Regions from separate parts of the Streptomyces sp. NPDC051555 genome, predicted to be linked through region 1. Evidence: riboswitches for the same ligand, from Rfam matches in the RefSeq annotation. Region 1 holds a riboswitch; the other holds the start of a gene.
What was found. Region 1 has a riboswitch for thiamine pyrophosphate ahead of thiO (glycine oxidase ThiO). Riboswitches for the same ligand answer to the same signal wherever they lie in the genome.
Positions count from the first base shown of each region.

Region 2: it holds a riboswitch for thiamine pyrophosphate, as region 1 does, so the genes downstream of both, thiC (phosphomethylpyrimidine synthase ThiC) here and thiO (glycine oxidase ThiO) in region 1, are expected to answer to the same signal.

Region 1 covers NZ_JBITDP010000021.1:112,377-123,277, forward strand. The annotation lists gene ACIBEA_RS33145 (class II 3-deoxy-7-phosphoheptulonate synthase) at 1-405, shown strand, start outside; gene ACIBEA_RS33150 (bacterioferritin-associated ferredoxin) at 557-826, shown strand; gene bfr (bacterioferritin) at 866-1,345, opposite strand; gene ACIBEA_RS33160 (sulfite oxidase-like oxidoreductase) at 1,511-2,143, shown strand; gene ACIBEA_RS33165 (deoxyribonuclease IV) at 2,183-3,076, opposite strand; gene pknB (Stk1 family PASTA domain-containing Ser/Thr kinase) at 3,079-4,992, opposite strand; gene ACIBEA_RS33175 (thiazole synthase) at 5,073-5,912, opposite strand; gene thiS (sulfur carrier protein ThiS) at 5,916-6,161, opposite strand; gene thiO (glycine oxidase ThiO) at 6,158-7,348, opposite strand; TPP riboswitch at 7,346-7,457, opposite strand; gene ACIBEA_RS33190 (NAD(P)/FAD-dependent oxidoreductase) at 7,668-8,861, shown strand; gene ACIBEA_RS33195 (Rv2175c family DNA-binding protein) at 8,940-9,305, shown strand; gene thiE (thiamine phosphate synthase) at 9,377-10,015, shown strand; gene metF (methylenetetrahydrofolate reductase [NAD(P)H]) at 10,124-10,901, shown strand, end outside.
Region 2 covers NZ_JBITDP010000013.1:50,970-61,870, reverse strand. The annotation lists gene ACIBEA_RS25090 (cyclophilin-like fold protein) at 174-542, shown strand; gene hisC (histidinol-phosphate transaminase) at 580-1,662, opposite strand; gene ACIBEA_RS25080 (LacI family DNA-binding transcriptional regulator) at 2,013-3,128, shown strand; gene ACIBEA_RS25075 (metallophosphoesterase) at 3,304-4,587, shown strand; gene ACIBEA_RS25070 (hypothetical protein) at 4,735-5,544, shown strand; gene thiC (phosphomethylpyrimidine synthase ThiC) at 5,667-7,454, opposite strand; TPP riboswitch at 7,448-7,586, opposite strand; gene ACIBEA_RS25060 (YibE/F family protein) at 7,626-9,056, shown strand; gene ACIBEA_RS25055 (SsgA family sporulation/cell division regulator) at 9,082-9,531, opposite strand; gene ACIBEA_RS25050 (IclR family transcriptional regulator) at 9,629-10,366, opposite strand; gene ACIBEA_RS25045 (DUF5326 family protein) at 10,645-10,851, opposite strand.

The sequences.
Region 1 (10,901 bases):
GGCCGGCTGACCTTCGTCGTCCGCATGGGCGCCGACAAGGTCCGCGACAAGCTCCCCGAGCTGGTCGAGAAGGTCACCGCTTCGGGCACGACCGTCGCGTGGATCACCGACCCGATGCACGGCAACACCTACGAGGCGGCTTCCGGCCACAAGACGCGCCGTTTCGACGACGTGCTCGACGAGGTCAAGGGCTTCTTCGAGGTGCACAAGGAGCTCGGCACGCACCCGGGCGGCATCCACGTCGAGCTGACCGGTGACGACGTCACCGAGTGCGTCGGCGGCGGCGACGAGATCTTCGTCGACGACCTGCACCAGCGCTACGAGACGGCCTGCGACCCGCGGCTCAACCGCAGCCAGTCGCTGGACCTGGCGTTCCTGGTGGCCGAGATGTACCGCGACCAGTAGGCGTCGCGATCAGTAGGTGGCTTCCTATGAGGGTGGGGCGCGGATCGATGTGATCCGCGCCCCACCGTCGTATCCAGGCCTTTTAGGGAACCCTAAGTTTGGGTAGGGTTAGGTAAGCCTCACCGAATGGGGGGTGGCCCCGCCCCGGGAGGTGAACCGCGTGTACGTCTGCTCTTGCTTCGGCATCACGGACAAGCAGGTCAAGGCCCACGCGGACGCGGGCGCGTGCACGCCCCGCCAGATCGCCTCGGCCACCAAGGCCGGCACCGACTGCGGCTCGTGCGTACGGACCATCCAGGGCATCCTCGGCCGGGGCGCGTGCCCCCGCCGCGAGCTGCTGGAGAAGGGCGACGCCGCCGCCGTACTGGCCGCCGACCCGATCCTCACCGTGGCCGACGGGGTCCTCGCCCCGGCTGCGTGAGCCCCGGGGCACCCTTTCCGCCCGCGCCACCCGTTCGGGCTAGCTCTCCGGCTGCTCCAGCAGCTGCGCGATGTAGAGCGGCTCGCCGATCTGCTCGATGATCTCCAGCTGGGTGTCGAGGTAGTCGATGTGGTGCTCCTCGTCCTCCAGGATCTCCTCGAACAGGCGCGCCGAGGTGATGTCGCCCTTGCCGCGCATGACCTCGGCGCCGCGCTTGAGGCGGTCGATCGCCTCGACCTCGACCTGGCGGTCCGCCTGGAACATCTCCGTCAGGGTCTGGCCGACCCGGACGTGGAAGAGCCGCTGGTAGTTCGGCAGGCCGTCGAGCATCAGGATGCGCTCGGTGATCTTGTCCGCGTGCTTCATCTCGTCGATGGACTCGGCACGGGTGTACTTGGCGAGCTTGGTCCAACCCTTGTTGTCCTGGATGCGGTAGTGCAGCCAGTACTGGTTGATCGCAGTCAGCTCGCCGGTCAACTGCTCGTTCAGGAATTCGAGAACCTCGGGGTCGCCCTGCATGGCAGCGGGCTCCTTCCAAGTGGTGTGACGGGGCAGGTGCGCGCATCCTCGCACCGCCGTCCGGGGGCGTCCAGTAAGTGCCTCCTTAGTGGGAGTTACTCGGACTTGCCCGAATCGGTTCAGACCTGGTCATGACCACCCCGGCCAGTCTGTCACCATGGAGTCATGGGTCAGCCGGAAAGCCGCGAAACTGCGGAAGCAGCGCAGCTTGAGCTTCCTCCGGGACAGCGATTGCAGCGGGGCTGGCCGGTCACCCACTACGGTCCCGTGCCCAAGTTCAAGCCGGAGCGCTGGGAGTTCAGGGTCTTCGGCGCCACCGCCGACGGTGACAAGCACTGCTGGAACCACGAGGAGTTCTCGGCCCTGCCGTTCTCCTCCGTGACGGCCGACCTGCACTGCGTGACGAAATTCAGCATGGCCGGGGCCGAATGGGGCGGTGTGCTCACCCGTGCGCTGCTGGAGCTGGCGCCGCCCGCGCCGACGGCCACCCACGTGATGGTGTGGGCCGAGTACGGCTTCAGCTCGAACCTGCGGCTCGCCGATTTCGCCTCCGAGCGGGCCCTCTTCGCCACCCATCAGGGCGGTGAACCCCTGACCGCCGAACACGGCTTCCCGCTGCGGCTGGTCGTCCCGCACCTGTACGCCTGGAAGGGCCCCAAATGGGTCCGCGGCATCGAGTACATGACCGCCGACCGGCGCGGTTTCTGGGAAGAGCGCGGCTACCACAACATCGGCGACCCTTGGCGCGAGCAGCGCTACTCCTACCAGGAGGAGCCGGGCGACGGCCCGGAGCTCTGACCGACGGGATCCTTGACCGGCAGCCCTGACGGCCCCGCGTCAGTGCAGCTCGCGCAGCTCCTTGAGCAGCGCGACGTCCGCCGCGTGCCCCTCCTTGCCGCCCGGCGTCTCGATGACCAGCGGTACGCCGTCCATCGCCGGGTGCGAGAACAGCTCGGCGAAGGCCTCGCGCCCGATGTGCCCCTGGCCGATGTTGGCGTGCCGGTCCTTGTGGGCCCCCACGCCTTCCTTGGAGTCGTTCGCGTGGATCAGCTTCAGGCGGCCCTCGCCCACCGTGTCCACCAGCAGGTCCAACGTCTGCTTCGTCCCGCCCGGTTCCGCCAGGTCGTGGCCGGCCGCGAAGATGTGGCAGGTGTCCAGGCAGATCCCGAGCTTGGGGTGGGCGTCGAGCGCCTCGAAGTACGGGCCGAAGTCCCAGGTCCGCGAGCACAGCGAGAAGCCCTGCCCGGCCGTCGACTCCAGCAGCAGGAAGGGGTCGTCGTCGTGCGTCAGCTCGTCCAGCAGCGGCAGCATGTGCTCCCTGACCTGCGCGTACGCCAGTTCGCGCGGGCGGCCGCCGGTCGCCGAACCGGTGTGGACGACCACGCCGCGGGCGCCGATCTCGCGCCCCCGGCGCAGCGAGTGGCGCAGCGACTCCACCGACTTCTCCACCGTCGCCTCGGTGTGCGAGCCGAAGTTGATCAGGTACGGGGCGTGCACGTAGACCGGGATCGCGTCCTGCGCGCACCCCTCGCGGAACAGTTCGTCCTGCGCCGGGTTGCCCACCGGGGTCGCCCAGCCGCGCGGGTTGGCGACGAAGACCTGGACGGCCTCGGCGCCCATCTCCCGGGCGTACGTCAGCCCGACCGAGGCGAGCCCGCCCGCGACGGGCACGTGCCCGCCCACCGGATTGCGCACCGCGCCCGGCGAGTGCGTCCGCTGCGTCCCGCGCATCCCTACAGCCCCTTGGTCTTGACGGTGATCGTGCTGCCCTCGGGGGCGCTCTGGCCGGCCGGCACCGACTGGGTGTCGACGGTGTTGCTGAAGGAGAGGAACGGCCGTTCCACCTTCACCTTGAAGCCCGCGCCCTCCAGCGCCCGCTTCGCGGCGTCCGCGTCCTGGCCGACGACGTTCGGCACCGGGACCTGACGCGGCCCCTTGGAGACCGTCAGCGTCACCGTGTCGCCCGCGGCCGCCTGGGCGCCGGCGCTCAGCGACTGGTTGGCGACCGAGCCCGCCGGGCTGGCCGAGTTGACCTGCTCCGGCGCGACCTCGACCTTGAGGCCGAGCCCTTCCAGCCCGGCGCGGGCCTGTTCGACGCCCGCGCCGACCACGCTGGGCACCTGGACCGGGCGGCCCTTGCTGACCACCAGCGCCACCGCCGCGTCCGGGGCCAGCGGAGCGCCGCCCTCGGGGCTGCTGCTGATCACCGCGCCCTGCGGGAGGTCCTGGCTGAAGGCCTGGCTGACGATGCCGGGCGCGAGGCCCGCCTTGGTCAGCTCCGCCTTCGCGGCGTCGAGCGGCTTGCCCTTGACGTTGGGCACGAGGACGACCTGCGGGCCGCGGGAAATGACCAGCGTCACCGCGCCGTTGCCGCGGATCCGCTCGCCGCTCTCCGGGTCGCTGTTCATCACGGTGCCGCGCTCGACGGTGTCGCTGAACTTGCGGTCGACCCCCTTCACCCCGAGGCCCGCCGCCGACAGCTGGGCGCGGGCCTGCTCCTCGGTCTTGCCGAGCAGGCGCGGGACCTGGGTGAACTGACCCGCGCTTATGTACCAGACCCCGGTCCCCAGGCCCAGGGCCAGCAGGATCCCGGCGATGATCAGGTACGTCCCGCGCCGGGGGCGGGGCCGTCGCACCGCGTGCGGGCGCCCGGTTCCGGGCGGCGGGCCGGGGTGCTCCAGCCGGGAGGTGTGTTCCGCCGGCGCGGCCGTCGGGGCGGTGCGCGGGATCACGCCGGTCCGGTCCTCGGCCGCGGTCCGCTCCTCGGCGCGCGCCTGCGGCGGTACGGTGTCCAGCTCGCCGTCGGTCAGCGCGGACCGGGCCTCGCGGACCAGGGCGAGCAGCGCCACCGCGTCGTAGGGACGCAGCTCGGCGTCGCGGGCGCAGGCGGTGGCGACCAGCTCGTCCAGCGCCACCGGAAGCCCGGGGACGGCGGCCGACGGGGCCGGCACGTCCTCGTTGAGGTGGCGGAAGATGACCTCGGCCGGGGTGCCGCCGGTGTGCGGCTTGGTGCCCGTGAGCATCTCGTACAGGACGACGCCGCAGGCGTAGACGTCGACGCGGGCGTTGGTGAGCCCGTTCTCGATCTGCTCGGGGGCGAGGTAGGAGACCGTGCCGAGGACCGAGCCGGTGGTGTCGGTGACGGAGTCGACGCTGCGGACCAGGCCGAAGTCGGCGACCTTCACCCGGCCGTCGTCGCCGATCAGGACGTTCTCGGGCTTCACGTCCCGGTGCACCAGCGCGGCGCGGTGGGCCGCGCCGAGTGCGGCCAGCATCGGCTCCAGGATGTCCAGCGCGGCCCGCGGCCGCAGCGCGCCGCGCTCGCGGAGCACGTCGCGCAGGGTGCAGCCGGAGACGTACTCCATGGCGAGGAAGACGAACGGGCCGTCCGTGCCCTGGTCGAAGACGCCGACCACGTTGGGGTGCGCGAGCCGGGCCACGGATTTGGCCTCGCGGATGAACCGCTCGACGAAGGCGCCGTCGGCGGCGAGGGCCGGGTGCATCACCTTGAGCGCGAGCACGCGGTCGAGGCGGGTGTCCACGGCCCGGTAGACCGTGGCCATCCCGCCGACCGCGATGCGGGCGTCGATGCGGTAGCGGCCGTCGAGCACGCGCCCGACGAGGGGGTCGTCCAGGGTCGTATCCACCCGGCGATTCTACGAGGGCCCCGTCGGCCCCGATCGCCGGTCCCGTTCTCTTGCAGCGCACCTGTGACGGTGCGGCCCCCTCAGAACGCCGGGCGCTCCGGGTCCAGGGCCGCGCGGCCCTCGACGGGGGAGGAGGCCGCGGCGAAGTGGCGGCGCGGGATCCGGCCGGCGCGACGGGCCAGGCGACCCGCCGTCACGGCGTCCCGCATGGCCGCCGCCATCAGCACCGGTACCTGCGCCCGGGTCACCGCCGAGGCCAGCATCACCGCGGCGCAGCCCAGCTCCATCGCGAGGGCCGCGTCGGACGCGGTCCCGGCCCCGGCGTCCAGGACCACCGGCACCCCGGCCCGCTCGACGATCAGCTCGAAGTTGTGCGGGTTGCGGATGCCCAGCCCCGACCCGATCGGCGAGCCGAGCGGCATGATCGCCGCGCAGCCCACGTCCTCCAGCTTGCGGGCGAGCACCGGGTCGTCGTTGGTGTACGGCAGGACCGTGAAGCCCTCGTCGACCAGGGTCTCGGCGGCGTCGAGCAGTTCGACGCCGTCGGGCAGCAGGGTCCGCTCGTCGGCGACGACCTCCAGCTTGATCCAGTCGGTGCCGAGCGCCTCGCGCGCGAGGCGCGCGGTCAGCACGGCCTCGCCCGCGGTGAAGCAGCCCGCGGTGTTGGGCAGGACGGCGATGCCGAGCCGGTTCAGCACGGACAGCACGGATCCCTGGACGGTGGGGTCCAGGCGCCGCATCGCGACGGTGGTGAGTTCGGTGCCGGAGGCGATCAGGGACCGTTCCAGGACGTCGAGGCTGGGCGCGCCGCCCGTACCCATGATCAGGCGGGACGAGAAGGTCCGGCCGCCCAGGACGAAGGGGTCGTCGGTCGTGGTGTCGGGGGTCGTGGTGTCGGGGGTCGTGGTCCGGTGGGCCATGGTTCAGCCTCCCTGGACCGCGGTGAGGACCTCGACGCGGTCGCCGTGGCCCACCGGGGTGGCGGGCCACTGGCCGCGCGGGACCACGGTCTCGTTGAGCGCGGCGGCGACCCCCTTGGGCGCGGCGGTCAGGGTGGCGACGACCGTGTCGAGGGTGGTGCCCGCGGGGAACGAGCGGGGCTCGCCGTTGACGGAGACGACCGGGGCGCCGGGGGTTCCGGGGGTGTCCGAGGTGCCGGAGACGGTCATGCGGGGGACTCCTCGCGTACGGCGGAGAAACGGCGCGGGCTGAAGGGGCGGGCCACCTCGGGCAGTTCCCCGGTGGTCAGTACGTCGGCCAGTACGTCGCCGGTGATCGGGGTGAGCAGCACGCCGTTGCGGTAGTGCCCGGTGGCCAGGTGCAGCCCCGGCAGCTCGGTCGGGCCGAGCAGCGGGGCGTTGTCGGGGGAGCAGGGGCGCAGGCCCGCGCGGGTCTCGGTGAGCGGCAGCTCGGTGATCCCGGGCACCAGCTCGTGCGCGTCGCGCAGCAGCTCGTACACCCCGCCCGCGGTGACGGTGGTGTCCCAGCCCAGCTCCTCGCTGGTGGCGCCGACGACGAGCTCGCCGTTCTCGCGCGGGACCAGGTAGACGTGGCTGCCGCGGACCACGGCCCGCACGGTCCGGGACAGGAAGGGCGCGTAGGAGGGCGGCACGGCGAGCCGCAGCACCTGCCCCTTGACCGGTCGTACGGGGGGCAGCGCCCGCGGCGGTACGCCGGCCAGCCTGCCGCTGAGGCTGCCCGCGGCCAGCACCACCTGGTCGGCGGCCAGCGCGGTGCCGTCGTCGAGCAGCGCCCCGGCGGCCCGGTCGGCGGTGACGGTGAGCCGGGTGGCGGCCGCCCGGTGGATGTCCACGCCGGCCCGCTCACAGGCGGCCAGCAGGCCGGCCGCGAGCCGCCGGGGGTCGACCTGGTGGTCGCCGTCCACGCGCAGCCCGCCGCGTACGCCCGGCGCCAGCATCGGCTCCAGGCGGCGGCACTCGCGGCCGGTCAGCCACTGCGCGTCCAGGCCGCAGCGGCGCTGGAGGGCGTGCAGCTCGCGCAGGTGGACCCGGTCGTCGGCGTCGAGGGCGACGGCGAGGGTGCCGCAGGCGCGGTAGCCGATGTCCAGGCCGCCGCTGGCGTCGGCGAGCTCCGCGGCGAAGGCCGGGTAGCGCTCGGCGGAGGCGAGGTTCAGGCCGAGCAGGGTCTCCTCGCCGTAGTGCAGCTCGGTGACGGCGGCGAGCATGCCGGCCGCGACCTGGGCGGCGCCGCCGCCGGGCGCCGGATCGGCCAGCGCGGTGCGCAGTCCGCGCCGGGCCGCCCGCCAGGCGGTGACCAGGCCGATGATGCCGCCTCCGATGACGAGGACATCACATCCCCGGCCGGAATCTCCGCCGGAATTTCCGTAAGAATGCATGGGCGTCCAGCCCCTCCCTTCGCCGGCATGACCCGGATCAGGTTCGTACGGTCGGAGGCCGTCCAGCCTCCCTCTCAGCCCGGTCCGCCGGGCTCCCGCGATAGGTACGGTGGCCAGACTAACCCCGCTGCGGGGGCCCGGTAAGGCTGCCTCCCTATTCCTGACGGACCGTCAGATGATTAGGCTGGGCGCCGTGAACGAGCAGACGCAGGAGCAGGCGCAGGAGCAGGCGCACGAGCGGACCGAGCAGACCCGGGAGCGGACGGACCCGACCCCGGCCACCGCGGTCCCACCCGCCGTGGTGATCGTCGGCGCCGGCATGGCCGGGGTGCAGACCGCGGTGGCCCTGCGGGAACAGGGCTTCACCGGCCCGGTGACCCTGCTGGGCGCCGAACCCCACCAGCCCTACGACCGGCCCCCGCTCTCCAAGGCCGTCCTCCTCGGCAAGGCCGAGGGCGCCGCCTTCGACGTGGACTTCGAGGGCCTCGACATCGACCTGCGGCTCGGCGTCGAGGTCGCCGCCCTGCGCGCCGCCGACCACGCGCTCGACACCACCGCGGGCCCCGTCCCCTACGGCGTCCTGGTCCTGGCCACCGGCGCCGAGCCGCTCACCCTGCCCGGCACCGAGGGGGTCCCCGGCGTCCACCTGCTGCGCACCCTCGACGACGCCGAACGGCTGCGGCCGGTGCTGGCCACCGCGCCCGAGGCCGTGGTGGTCGGCGCCGGCTGGATCGGCGCCGAGTTCGCGACCGCCGCCCGCGGGGCGGGCTGCTCCGTCACCGTGGTCGAGGCCGCCGACCGGGTCCTCGCCGGGGCCCTGCCCGCCGAGGTCGCCGCCCCCATGGCCGATTGGTACGCCCAGGCCGGGGCCCGCCTGATCACCGGGGCCAAGGTCGCCGGCATCGAAGCGGGCGCGGCCGGCGCCCCGGGCCGGGTGCTGCTCGCCGACGGCCGCGAGCTGCCCGCCGCCGCCGTGGTCGTCGGCATCGGCGCCCGCCCCGCCACCGGCTGGCTGGCGGGCACCGGGGTGGAGCGCGGGAGCGACGGCTCGATCACCGCCGACGCCCACCTGCGCACCTCCCTCCCCGACGTGTACGCCGTCGGGGACTGCGCCTCCTTCCCGTCCGCGCGCTACGGCGCCCGGCTCCTCGTCCACCACTGGGACAACGCCCTGCAGGGCCCGCGCACGGTCGCCGCCCACATCCTGGCGGAGCTCGCCGGGGAGACCGCCGCCGTCTACGACCCCGTCCCGTACTTCTGGTCCGAGCAGTTCGGCCGCTTCGTCCAGTACGCCGGGCACCACGCCGGGGCCGACGCCCTGCTGTGGCGCGGGGACCCGGCCGACGCCACCTGGTCGGTGTGCTGGCTACGGGCCGGGGTGCTGGTGGCGGTGCTCACCGTGGGCCGCCCGCGCGACCTGGCGCAGGGCCGCAAGCTGATCGAGTCCGGGGCGCGGGTGGATCCGGACAAGGTGGCGGACCCGTCGGTTCCGCTCAAATCCACGGTTCTGTAGCGCGCCGGAGGGCCGGGCGGACCCCCCCCCGCCCCGCCCGACTACCGACTGTCAGCCCCGGATGGCAGGCTTGTCCTCGTGACCGAGATTGACGCAAAGATCGAAACCCTCGTCCCCGCCTGGCTCTACCTCCCCGACATCGCGGAGATGCTGGGCGTCGAGGTGACCAAAGTCCGACAGATGGTGAAGGAAGGCCAGCTCATCGCGGTGCGCCGCGGCGAGAACCGTTCCCTCCAGGTGCCGGCCGCCTTCATCGACGGCGACAAGGTCGTCAAGGGCCTCGTCGGCCTGCTGACCGTGCTGCGCGACGACCGCTTCTCCGAGGACGAGATCCTGGAGTGGCTGTTCACCGCCGACCCCACCCTGCCCGGCACCCCCGTGCAGGCCCTGAGTGAGAATCGGGGCACGGAGGTGAAGCGCCGCGCTCAGGCGCTCGCCCTCTGACCTGATCCGCTCCACGTGGCGTGCGGGCCCGCCCACGGCCCGTACGCCACGACCACCACGGGGGTTTTCCCATGCAGCAGCTGTCCGATGCCCGGCTCTACCTGTGCACGGACGCCCGCAAGCGGCAGGGTGACCTCCCCGAGTTCCTCGACGCCGTCCTCGCGGGCGGGGTCGACATCGTCCAGCTGCGCGACAAGGGCATGGAAGCGGGCGAGGAGCTGGAGCACCTCCAGATCTTCGCCGAGGCCGCCCGGCGGCACGGCAAGCTCCTCGCCGTCAACGACCGCGCCGACGTGGCCCACGCCATCGGCTCCGACGTCCTGCACCTGGGCCAGGGCGACATCCCCGTCCCCGCCGCCCGCGCGATCCTCGGCGCCGGCGTGCTGATCGGCCGCTCCTGCCACGCCGAGTCCGAGGTGGACGCGGCCGTCGCCGAGCCCGGGGTCGACTACTTCTGCACCGGTCCCTGCTGGCCCACCCCGACCAAGCCCGGCCGCTTCGCGCCGGGGCTCGACCTGGTGCGCCACACCGCCTCCCTCGCCCAGGACCGCCCCTGGTTCGCCATCGGCGGGATCGACGCCACCAACCTCGACGAGGTGCTGGACGCGGGCGCCGACCGCGTCGTGGTGGTCCGCGCGATCACCGAGGCCGACGACCCGGGCGCGGCCGCCGCGGCCCTCGCCGAGCGGGTCCGCGCGCGCCTGAGCTGACGTACTGCCCGCCGCCGCCCCGCCATTTCGCCCCGACATCTGTCCAAAATCGTGTCCAATCGGTGGACGCCGCTTCGGTCGCCGCGGGACCGCGTCTAACCTGCGCTTATGGCCCTAGGTACCGCTTCCACCCGCCCGGACCGCGCTCGCACCGTCCGCGACATCCTCGCGTCCGGGGGCCCGTCGTACTCCTTCGAGTTCTACGCGCCCAGGACCGAGCGGGGTGAGCACAGCCTCTGGAACGCCCTGCGCCGGATCGAGGCCGTCGCGCCGAGTTTCGTCTCCGTGACCTACGGGGCCGGCGGGTCCACCCGCGGCGGCACGGTCAAGGCGACCGAGCGGATCGCCGCCGACACCACCCTCACCCCGGTCGCGCACCTCACGGCCGTCGACCACTCGGTCGCCGAGCTGCGCAACGTCCTGGGGCAGTACGCCGACGCCGGGATCCGCAACATGCTCGCGCTGCGCGGAGACCCGCCCGGCGACCCGCTGGGCGAGTGGATCGAGCACCCCGAGGGCGTGCTCTACGCCGCGGACCTGGTCCGGCTGATCAAGGAGTCCGGCGATTTCTGCGTCGGCGTCGCGGCCTTCCCCGAGATGCACCCGCGTTCCCCGGACTGGGACACGGACATCCGGCACTTCGTGGACAAGTGCCGTGCGGGCGCCGACTATGCGATCACACAGATGTTCTTCGATCCGGAGAACTACCTGCGGCTGCGCGACCGGGTCGAGAAGGCGGGTTGCGAGACCCCGATCATCCCTGAAGTCATGCCTGTTGTGAATGTGAAGACCTTGGACCGGCTGCCGGAACTGAGCAACGCAGTCTTCCCCGCGGAGTTGAAAGAGCGCATGCTCGCCGTCAAGGACGATCGCGCCGCTGTACGCT
Region 2 (10,901 bases), on a different contig from region 1:
GCGTCGCCGTGGTCACAGCCGCAGTGTGTCCCTTACATCCCACCCAATACGGGATGAACAAGACACGCTTGTGAAAGCGTTCACATTCACAAGCATTATGTCGCACACCTGTCGGCATCTTTGCGGCGGGGTACCTCTAGCCAATTGATTCAACAGATTGTTGAATGCGGCCCATGCAGATACGAATCTCCTGGCCCTCCGGCCAGCTCACCGCGACCCTCGACGACACCCCCACGGCCAAGGCCCTGCTGGAGGCACTCCCGATCTCCGCCTCCGCCAACACCTGGGGCGAGGAGGTCTACTTCGACACCGGGGTCTCCGTGGCGCTGGAGGACGACGCCCGGCAGGTCGTCGACCCGGGCACGGTCGCCTTCTGGACCGAGGGCGACGCGCTCGCGCTCCCCTACGGCCCGACCCCCATCTCACGGGGAGGCGAGAGCCGCCTGGCGAGCCCCTGCAACGTCCTGGGCTCGTTCGACGGCGACCCCCGCCTGCTGGCCACCGTCCATGACGGCGACCCCATCCGCGTGGAACTGGCGTAACAGTTCCACGCGGGGCGCGGCCTGCGGCCGCAGCCCCTCACAGCTCCTTGAAGAAGGCCTCTGCCGTGTGCAGGAACAGGTCGTTCGCCTCGGTCTCACCGATCGTGACCCGCAGGCCCTCACCCGCGAAGGGTCGGACCACCACACCGGCCTTCTCGCAGGCCGCCGCGAAGTCCGCGGTGCGCTCCCCCAGTCGCATCCACACGAAGTTCGCCTGGGTCTCGGGAACCACGGACCAGCCCTGCGCGATCAGCGTCTCGTACACCCGCGCACGCTCGCCGAGCAGCGAGCCGACCCGGCCCATCAGCTCGTCCTCGGCCCGCAGCGACGCGACCGCCGCGTCCTGGGCGAGCTGGCTGACGCCGAAGGGAACCGCCGTCTTGCGCAGCGCCGCCGCCACGGGCTCGTGCGCCACCGCGAAGCCGACCCGCAGGCCGGCCAGCCCGTACGCCTTGGAGAAGGTCCGCAGGACCGCCACGTTCGGCCGGTTCCGGTAGATCTCGATCCCGTCCGGCACCTCGGCGTCGCGCACGAACTCGCGGTAGGCCTCGTCCAGCACCACCAGGACGTCCGAGGGCACCCGGTCCAGGAACCGCTCCAGCTCCGCCCGGCGCACGACGGTGCCGGTGGGGTTGTTGGGGTTGCAGAGGAAGATCAGCCGGGTGCGCTCGGTGATCGCGTCGGCCATCGCGTCCAGGTCGTGCACGTCACCCGCGGTCAACGGCACCTTCACCGAGGTCGCCCCGGAGATCTGGACGATGATCGGGTACGCCTCGAAGGACCTCCAGGCGTACATGACCTCGTCGCCCGGACCGGCCGTGGCCTGGATCAGCGACTGCGCGACGCCGACCGACCCGGTGCCGGTCGCCACGTGCTCGACCGGCACGCCGAAGCGGTCGGCGATCTCGTTGACGAGCCCCGTGCAGGCCATGTCGGGGTAGCGGTTGAAGTCCCCGGCCGCCGCCACGACGCTCTCCAGTACGCCCGGCAACGGCGGGTAGGGGTTCTCGTTGGAGGACAGCTTGTACGCCACCGGGCCTCCGGCGGCGGCGGGCTTCCCCGGCTTGTAGGTGGGAATGCCATCCAGCTCGGCGCGCAGCCTCGGGCTCTTCTCGCTCACCGCAGGTCCTCCTCGACCATCCCGTGCAACTCAATACTGCTCACCTTATGAGGATTCCGCGCTCCCGAGAATGGCCGGCGCCGGGAATGAGGGGGAGCGCATGCATATATGCGTGCGCCGGTGGCCTGCGCCGTGGCGCGCGTCCCTCGTGCAGGTGAGTTGAGACCGGTCCGAGACCTCCTCACTTTGGCATGCTCGTACCCGACGACAAGCGCCATGGTCACTCATTGCTACTAAATGCCTTTATTTCCAAGGTCATTGGGGGTGGCGAACCATGCAGAACCGTTCCTGTCAACGCCTGCATATGCATACGGACCAGCCACCCCACCGAGCCCTACTATCGGCTCGCCATGACAGCAGCAGGGAAGCATCAGGTGAGCCGGACCGACACCCCCCGGCGGACCGCAGGCCGTCCGGGCCGCGCGGGAATCAGGGACGTGGCCGCCGCGGCCGGCGTCTCGATCACGACCGTCTCCGACGCGCTCAATGGCAAAGGGCGGCTCCCGGACGCCACCCGCCGCCACGTCCGCGAGGTGGCCGACCGGCTGGGCTACCGCCCTTCCGCCGCCGCCCGCACCCTCCGTACCGGCAAATCGGGCCTCATCGGCCTGACCGTGACCACGTACGGGGATGAACCTTTCACCTTCACCGAGTTCGCGTACTTCGCCGAGATGGCCAGGGCGGCCACCTCCGCCGCGCTCGCGCGCGGCTACGCCCTGGTCATCCTCCCCGCCACCTCCCGACACGACGTCTGGTCGAACGTCGCCCTCGACGGCACCGTCGTCATCGACCCCTCCGACCACGATCCCGTCGTCACCGAGCTGGTCCGCCAGGGCCTGCCGGTGGTGTCGGACGGCCGCCCCGCGGGGTCGCTCCCCGTCACGGCCTGGGTCGACAACGACCACGAGGCCGCCGTCCTCAACCTGCTCGACCACCTCGCCGCCGCGGGAGCCCGTCGCATCGGACTCCTCACCGGCACCACCACCGACACCTACACCCGGCTCTCGACCACCGCCTACCTCAGCTGGTGCGAGCGGGTCGGACAGGATCCCGTCTACGAGTCCTACCCCGCCCACGACCCGTGCGCCGGAGCCGTGGCCGCCGACCGGCTGCTCGCGCGCCCCGACCGCCCCGATGCCGTCTACGGGCTGTTCGACCCCAACGGCACCGACCTGCTGGCCGCCGCCCGGCGGTACGGCCTGAGGGTCCCCGAGGACCTCCTACTGGTCTGCTGCAGCGAGTCCACCGTGTACGCCACCACCGAACCGCCCATCACCACCCTCTCCCTCAAACCGCGTCGCATCGGCACGGCCGTCGTGCAGTTGCTCATCGACGCGATCGAGGGAGTGGACACCGGACGACCCGTCGAACAGGTGGTTCCGACCGAACTGATCGTCAGAACTTCCTCACAGCGCAGGCAGCCGCGCACCACCGTCAGTCCGCCCCGATCCCCGGCCGGAGACTGACCTTCGAGGATTCCCGCACCATCCCGCAACACACATATCGGAAGAAATCGGCAGGAACGAACCGCTCCGGCCAGGATTCACCACCCCTGGTGCGTCACAGAGCGCGAGCCACATTCCTATGATGGGCGCACGACATCACGGACCCTCCGACCCTGGAGGTCAGGAGGGTCCGCAGATGTACGGCAGCGCGACGGTGGTGGAGGGGTCGATGACTCAGGGGGCCGGTCAGGGACCCGCGATGCGGACGGCGACGCTGCGGGACTTCCGAGTGCCGACCGCCCCACCCGTCGCGTACGGCACGGACACAGCTGCGGCCGCGATGCCCGGCGAGGTTCCCGTCTACGGCGAGTACCCGGCGTACTACGACGACGGCGCGCCCGTGCCGCCGCCACGGCCCGCCTACGCTCCCACCCCCGCCCCTGGGCACGGCCCCGCCCCGCACTCCGCTCCGGATCCCGACGTGGCCTTCGCCGCGGTGCTGCCCGAACACCCCGAGCAGCACGGCCGTTCCGATCACGGCGCGGACTCCGAGGACTACACGCCGACCCAGCGCGACCTCCCCGTCATCAGTCGCGGCGGACCGGGCGACACCGTCCAGGTCCAGTACGTCCACCAGGACGCGCCCGCCGACGGACCCGGGCCGCTCTACGTCGTCGGCGACGTGCACGGCTACCTGGACGAGCTGTACACCGAGCTCCAGGCCCAGGATCTGATCGACGCCGACGGACACTGGTCGGCCGGCAACGCCAGGCTCTGGTTCCTCGGCGACTTCACGGACCGCGGGCCCGACGGCATCGGCGTGATCGACCTGGTCATGCGGCTCTCCGCCGAGGCCGCCGCCGCGGGCGGCTACTGCAAGGCCCTCATGGGCAACCACGAGCTGCTCCTGATCGGCGCCAAGAGGTTCGGCGACACCCCGGTCATGTCCGGCGCGGGCACCGCGACCTTCCAGGCCGCCTGGCTCCTCAACGGCGGCCAGCGCACCGACATGGAGCGCCTGGAGGACGTACACCTGCAGTGGATGTCCCGGCTGGACGCGGCCGCCCTGGAGGACGGCCACCTGCTGCTGCACTCCGACACCACGGCCTACCTGGACTACGGCGACTCCATCGAGGACGTCAACGACAAGGTCCACGAACTGCTCAACCAGCACGACGCGGACGAGACCTGGGACCTGTTCCGCAAGTTCACCAAGCGCTTCGCCTTCCGTGATCAGGAAACCGGGCCGCAGGCCGTGCGCGAGCTGCTCGGTACCTACGGGGGCGGGCGCGTGGTGCACGGGCACAGTCCCATCCCGTACCTGCTGGGCGAAGTGGGCGCCGAGGACGGCGAGCACACCCACGGGCCCGAGTCCATCGACGGCCCCCACGTCTACGCGGACGGCCTCGCGATCGCCATGGACGGCGGGGTCACCATGGCCGGGAAACTGCTGGTCGTACAACTCCCGCTGAACGACTGAGTGTTCTTGGAGCTGGGTATTTCCGGAAAGCCCCTGTCACCGCGTGGCGTGGGCGCTCTACCATCGCACTGTCCGTAGCAGGCTCTCCTCCGTTTGTGCCGGCGCCCGGTCTACGCGGGCCAACCGGCCTCCACGGAGCATCGGGGGATGCACATGACCAGCGCTCCGCACCTGCTGACCGAAGACCGACCGGAGTTCGATCGGCTCCTCGACGAGGCGTTGCGCACCGCACACGAACGGCCCGAACTCGCGAGTCTGGGCGAACGGCTGAACGCCGAACAGTTGCGCACCATGGCACTCGACGCCAGTGCGCTGCTGACGGCCGCGGCCGCGGCCGAGTACGACCACTACGTGAAGATCCGCGGTGAGCTGCGGGAGGAGACAGCGACCACCCCCGCGACGGCGTCGGACGACGATCCGGGCGGCAGCGGCGCCGGAGTGAGCGCCGTGGTCGCGGTCCTCGCGCCGGTCCTGGCCGGCACGGCCATGCTCATCTTCCTGCTGGTGGGCTACATCCTGAAGATGATCGAACCGGAGCCCGCCTTCGCCGAGACCATGCTGACGGCGGGCTGGCTCTTCGGCGCCCTCACCGCGGCGGCGATCCTCTTCGCGGCGATAGGCCTGCTGGTCACCGCCATCCGCAACAGTTCCACCGAAGTGACGGTGAATGTGGCCGAGACCGTCCCGGACGAGGTCTCGCGCGCCCGGGAGGCCTGGCGGCACGCGCTGCTGGAGCGGGGCATCATGCCGTTCCTGCGGGACGCGCTGGCAGATCCCAGCGCCGGTGGCGGATTCCCGGCACCGCGCCGTCAGCCCCGACGCATCCCTCAGCTCGGCTACACCCCGCCCGATTTCACCAGCCCCGGGGGTACGGGTGGGCAGAGCCCCCGCCCCGGCTACACACCGCCGGACTTCACCAGCCCCGACTTCGGCGGCCCGGAGCACGAGCCGGAGTGAGGCCGGCAGGGTCGACGGAGCGCTGTTTCACGTGAAACAGCGCTCACCGTTACGCCCCCTGCCCTCGCCCGCTGTCGCTCCCGAGGGGGACGGCCCCCGGAAGCGACGCGACGGCGCCGGTGTCAGTCGGCCAGCGGCAGGTAGACACGGTTGCCCGCGGCCGCGAACTCGGCGGACTTCTCCGCCATGCCCGCCTGGATCTCGTCGGCCTTCAGGTCCCCGCCGTGTTCGCGGCGGATGTCCTGGGAGATCTTCATCGAGCAGAACTTCGGACCGCACATGGAGCAGAAGTGCGCGGTCTTCGCCGGCTCGGCCGGCAGGGTCTCGTCGTGGAACGACCGCGCCGTGTCGGGGTCGAGCGCCAGGTTGAACTGGTCCTCCCAGCGGAACTCGAAACGCGCGTCGGACAGCGCGTCGTCCCACTCCTGTGCACCGGGGTGTCCCTTGGCCAGGTCGGCCGCGTGCGCGGCGATCTTGTAGGTGATGACTCCGGTCTTGACGTCATCACGGTTGGGCAGGCCCAGGTGCTCCTTGGGCGTCACGTAGCAGAGCATCGCGGTGCCCCACCAGGCGATCATCGCGGCGCCGATGCCCGAGGTGATGTGGTCGTAGGCGGGTGCGACGTCCGTGGTCAGCGGACCCAGGGTGTAGAACGGGGCCTCCTCGCAGATCTCCTGCTGAAGGTCGATGTTCTCCTTGATCTTGTGCATCGGGACGTGGCCCGGGCCCTCGATCATGGTCTGGACGTTGTGGCGCTTGGCGATCGTGTTCAGCTCGCCCAGCGTCCTCAGCTCCGCGAACTGCGCCGCGTCGTTGGCGTCCGCGATGGAACCCGGGCGCAGGCCGTCACCCAGCGAGTACGTGACGTCGTAGGCGGCCAGGATGTCGCAGAGTTCCTCGAAGTTCGTGTAGAGGAAGTTCTCCTTGTGGTGCGCGAGGCACCAGGCGGCCATGATCGAGCCGCCGCGGGACACGATGCCCGTCTTGCGGCGCGCGGTCAGCGGCACGTACGGCAGCAGCACGCCCGCGTGGACGGTCATGTAGTCGACGCCCTGCTCGGCCTGCTCGATGACCGTGTCCTTGTAGATCTCCCAGGTCAGGTCCTCGGCCCGGCCGTCGACCTTCTCCAGCGCCTGGTAGAGCGGGACGGTGCCGATCGGGACGGGGGAGTTGCGCAGCACCCACTCGCGGGTGGTGTGGATGTTGCGCCCGGTGGAGAGGTCCATGACCGTGTCGGCGCCCCACTTGGTGGCCCAGGTCATCTTGTCCACCTCCTCCTCGATGGAGGAGGTGACGGCCGAGTTCCCGATGTTGGCGTTGACCTTCACCAGGAAGCGCTTGCCGATGATCATCGGTTCGATCTCGGGGTGGTTCACGTTCGCGGGGAGGACGGCACGACCCGCCGCGATCTCTTCACGGACGACCTCGGGGGAGACGTTCTCGCGGATCGCGACGTACTCCATCTCCGGGGTGATCTCACCGCGGCGGGCGTACGCGAGCTGGGTGACGGCCTGGCCGTCGCGGCCCCGGCGGGGCAGGCGCGGGCGACCCGGGAAGACCGCGTCGAGGTTCTTGAGTCCGCCACGGGGCGAGGTGTGCTTGATGCCGTCGTCCTCGGGGCGCGCGGGGCGACCCGCGTACTCCTCGGTGTCACCGCGGCTGATGATCCAGTTCTCGCGCAGCGGCGCGAGGCCCCGGCGGACGTCGGTCTCGATCTGCGGGTCGGTGTACGGGCCGGACGTGTCGTAGAGCGTCACGTCCTTGCCGTTGGTGAGGTGCACCTGGCGAACCGGCACGCGGAGGTCCGGGCGGGAGCCCGCAACGTACCCCTTGTGCCAGCCGGGCTGGCGCTCTTCCTGGCCGTTGCTGTCCTGGCTGACGGCAGGCGTGTGTGCGTCCTGAATGGTCATGAGACCTATCTCCCTACGCCGGCATTACCCGGTAACAGGTTCGGCGGTCGGCGCAGCCTCTTCCCGTACGTGTCCACGTACGGTGATCAGCGCCCTCTCAGCCCGGTGCTCCGAGCTCCCGCGTTGTGCAAAGGTGCCCCCACGCTAGCGTCATCCTTGGCGTGCTGAACAGTGGGCCCCCTCATCTCTTGCGATGATCACTCGGTGACGTCCTCGCCGCAGCCCCCCACCGAGCCCACGGATCACACGGAGCACTCGGGCCATGCCCACCCTCCCCGCGGGTCCTCGCACGAACCGTCCGCCGGCGCGTCCCACGGGCACTCGCACTCGCACAGCCACGGCCCGGCGGCCCCCGTCTCGAAGCACTTGCGCAAGGTCATCGCGGCGGTCCTGATCCCCTTCGCCGCCGCCGTCCTCGTCGGCATGATCGTCCTGTGGCCGGGAGGCGCCCCCGCGCACGAGCGCACCGGAGTCGGCTTCGACCGACAGACCCAGCAGGGCAAGGTCGTGTCGATCGAGCTGGTCGACTGCAAGTCCGTCAACGCCGCCCAGGTCCCGCCGTCCAGTGGCACGTCCGCTCCCAAGGGGGGCAAGGCCGCCCCGTCCGGCGACTGCAAGAAAGCCACGGTCGAGATCGGCACCGGGCCCGATCGAGGACACCGGTTCGTCGAGATCGTCCAGCCGGGCGCACCACGGCAGTTGGAGACCGGCCAGGGGATCGTGGTGGCGTACGCACCGGCTGCTCCGCGCGACCTGCAGTACTCCGTGATCGACGTGAACCGGAAGCTTCCGCTGGCCCTGCTGGCCGGGATCTTTGCCGTCGCCGTGGTCGTGGTCGGCCGGCTGCGCGGCCTGTTCGCGCTGATCGCCCTCGCGGTCAGCTTCTCCGTGCTGACGCTCTTCATCCTGCCCGCCATCCTCCAGGGTTCGAACCCGCTGGTCGTGGGGGTGGTCGGCGCCAGCGCGATCATGCTGATCGCGCTCTACATGTGCCACGGCCTGACCGCCAGGACCTCGGTCGCCGTGCTCGGGACCCTGGCCTCGCTGCTGCTGATCGGGCTGTTGGGCTCGGTGTTCATCGGCTGGGCCTTCCTCAGCGGCAACACCGACGACAACACCGGGCTGATCCACGGGCTCTACCCGCACATCGACATGAGCGGCCTGCTGCTGGCAGGCGTGATCATCGGATCGCTCGGCGTGCTCGACGACGTGACGGTCACCCAGACGTCCGCGGTCTGGGAACTCCACCAGGCGGACCCGTCGATGGGGCCGCGCGCGCTGTACCGGGCGGGCATCCGGATCGGTCGCGACCACATCGCGTCCGTCGTCAACACCCTGGTACTCGCCTACGCGGGCGCCGCGTTGCCGCTACTCCTGCTGTTCTCCATCGCGAACAGCAGTGTGGGAGCGGTGGCCAACAGCGAGCTGGTGGCGGAGGAGATCGTACGGACCCTCGTGGGCTCGATCGGTCTCGTCGCCTCGGTCCCGGTGACCACGGCCCTGGCCGCACTCGTCGTCTCCGCCGACCGGCCGGGGTCCCCGACCGCCGGAGCGGCCTCGGGGCCGAGCCGCAGAGGGCGCGGTCGTCGCCGGAAGCGGTGACTCGGTGTGACGGCGTGACAGTGGCTCAGCCGGCGTTCTGCTCGTTCTGCCGGGCCTCGGCCAGGATCTTGTCCAACGCCTCCTCCAGGTTCTCCTCGAAATCACCGAGGTTGCGCTCCTGACCGAGCGGCACGATCCGGTCGGTGCGGTCGAGGAACGCCACCAGGGGCGCCGCACTCGCCCGGAACAGGGCCCGGTCCGTACCGACCTGAAGTCGGATGTGCACGTCCGACAGCTCCTCCGGATCACTGGGAGCGATGTGCACATCGCCGTCACCACACGGCTTGTTGATGCCGTCGAGAAGCAGTTCCCGACCGAACGCCCAGGTCACGGGCGCATCGCCGGGGAGGTGGAACGTCAGACGCACCGCGTAGGGGTCCCGTGCGTCGTACCGGAGTTCCACCGGGATCCGGAACGAAAGCTCCTCGGAAACGAGGAAGCTCATCATGACCTCTGCCTGTACCGACTCGCGCATTGACTACCCCGCTGTTGTGGAAGTGGCCAGGAATGGTCCCTCAAGGCCCTCTTGACAAGAGTGGTGTAAGCGCCGGGAGATCACAAGGAGTGAGTTTTCAGATACTGATAGAGAACGAAAGCGAGCTCAACAGCGCGCCTACTTCACTCCGTAGCCGTTCGAGCGCATAGGGCAACCGGCCTTCCAAGTGCAGCGGAAGGGAAATAGCCATGGTCGCAGCGGTGTCTCCGGCCGTGATGGGGATGGCCGCGCACACCGTGCCGAGAGAATATTCCTGACGCTCCGTAACCGGCTGCATCTTGCCCAGCGTTCCGATCTTCTGCTCCAGAGCGTGCACGTCCGAAACCGTGTACGGGGTGACGGGCTGGACCGGATGGCGGGCGTAGTGGTCCTTGCGGACCTTCTCGTCGAGCTGTCCCAGCAGGCACTGCCCGATGGCGTGCGCGTGGCCGGTCTCGCGGAAGGCGGCCCATTCCTCAACGGCTGGGCCGGTCGGCGTGTCCGAGACGCCGACGACCTCGATCTCACCTTCGCGGTAGACCGCGAAGTACACGGGGGCCCCGACCGTCTCGCGGAAGTGCGCGAGGGAGTCGAGGATCATGGTGCGACGTTTCTGCTGGAGTCCACCGCCGGCCAGTCGCCCGATGGCGTCCCCGAGGATGAACACCCCGCCCTCGCGGCGCAGATAACCCTCGTGGGTGAGGGTCCGCAGCAGGTGGTACGCGGTGGGGAGCGGCAGCCCCGCCTCGCGCGCCAGCTGCTTCGCCGGGGCTCCCTCACTATGGGAGCCGACCGCTTCGAGCAGCCTCAGGGCCCTTTGCACGGAGCCGATCAGAGTCGGCACACCGGCATTGTGAAGCGATGCCAAAGCTCACCCCCAGGCGTGGCGGCGGACCTTGGGGCCGGCCCGCTCGCGGGGGCCGCCCCCGCATGTCCGCGCTTCCTGGGGGTCGTGCTCGGCTGATACGTGAAGGCACCGCGGGTCAGAGCGGATCACCGGCGTCGGTACCCAGGAAAATGCACAGATTGCCACTGTATCGGCGGCCTCCTGCGGAACGAGCTGTCCAGGGCTCCATGTTCGCCCACCTGGGTTAATCCGCTGCGAAGCCGCTCCTACCAGTCGCTGGACGAGGACTTCGAACCGCCGCCGGCGAACTTCTTCACGACGAAGATCAGCCCGCCGACGAGGCCGACGAAGAGCAGCAACTTGAAGATCAAACCGATGAGGGCGGTGAGCAGGCCGCCGAAGACGAACAGCGCCAGCAGCGGAACCGCGACCCACTTAACCCACCAGGGCATACCTGCGAATGTCTCCCGGATGCCGTCCATGTCCTCAACCTCTTCCTGATGCGTGACTTCCTGACTCCGAT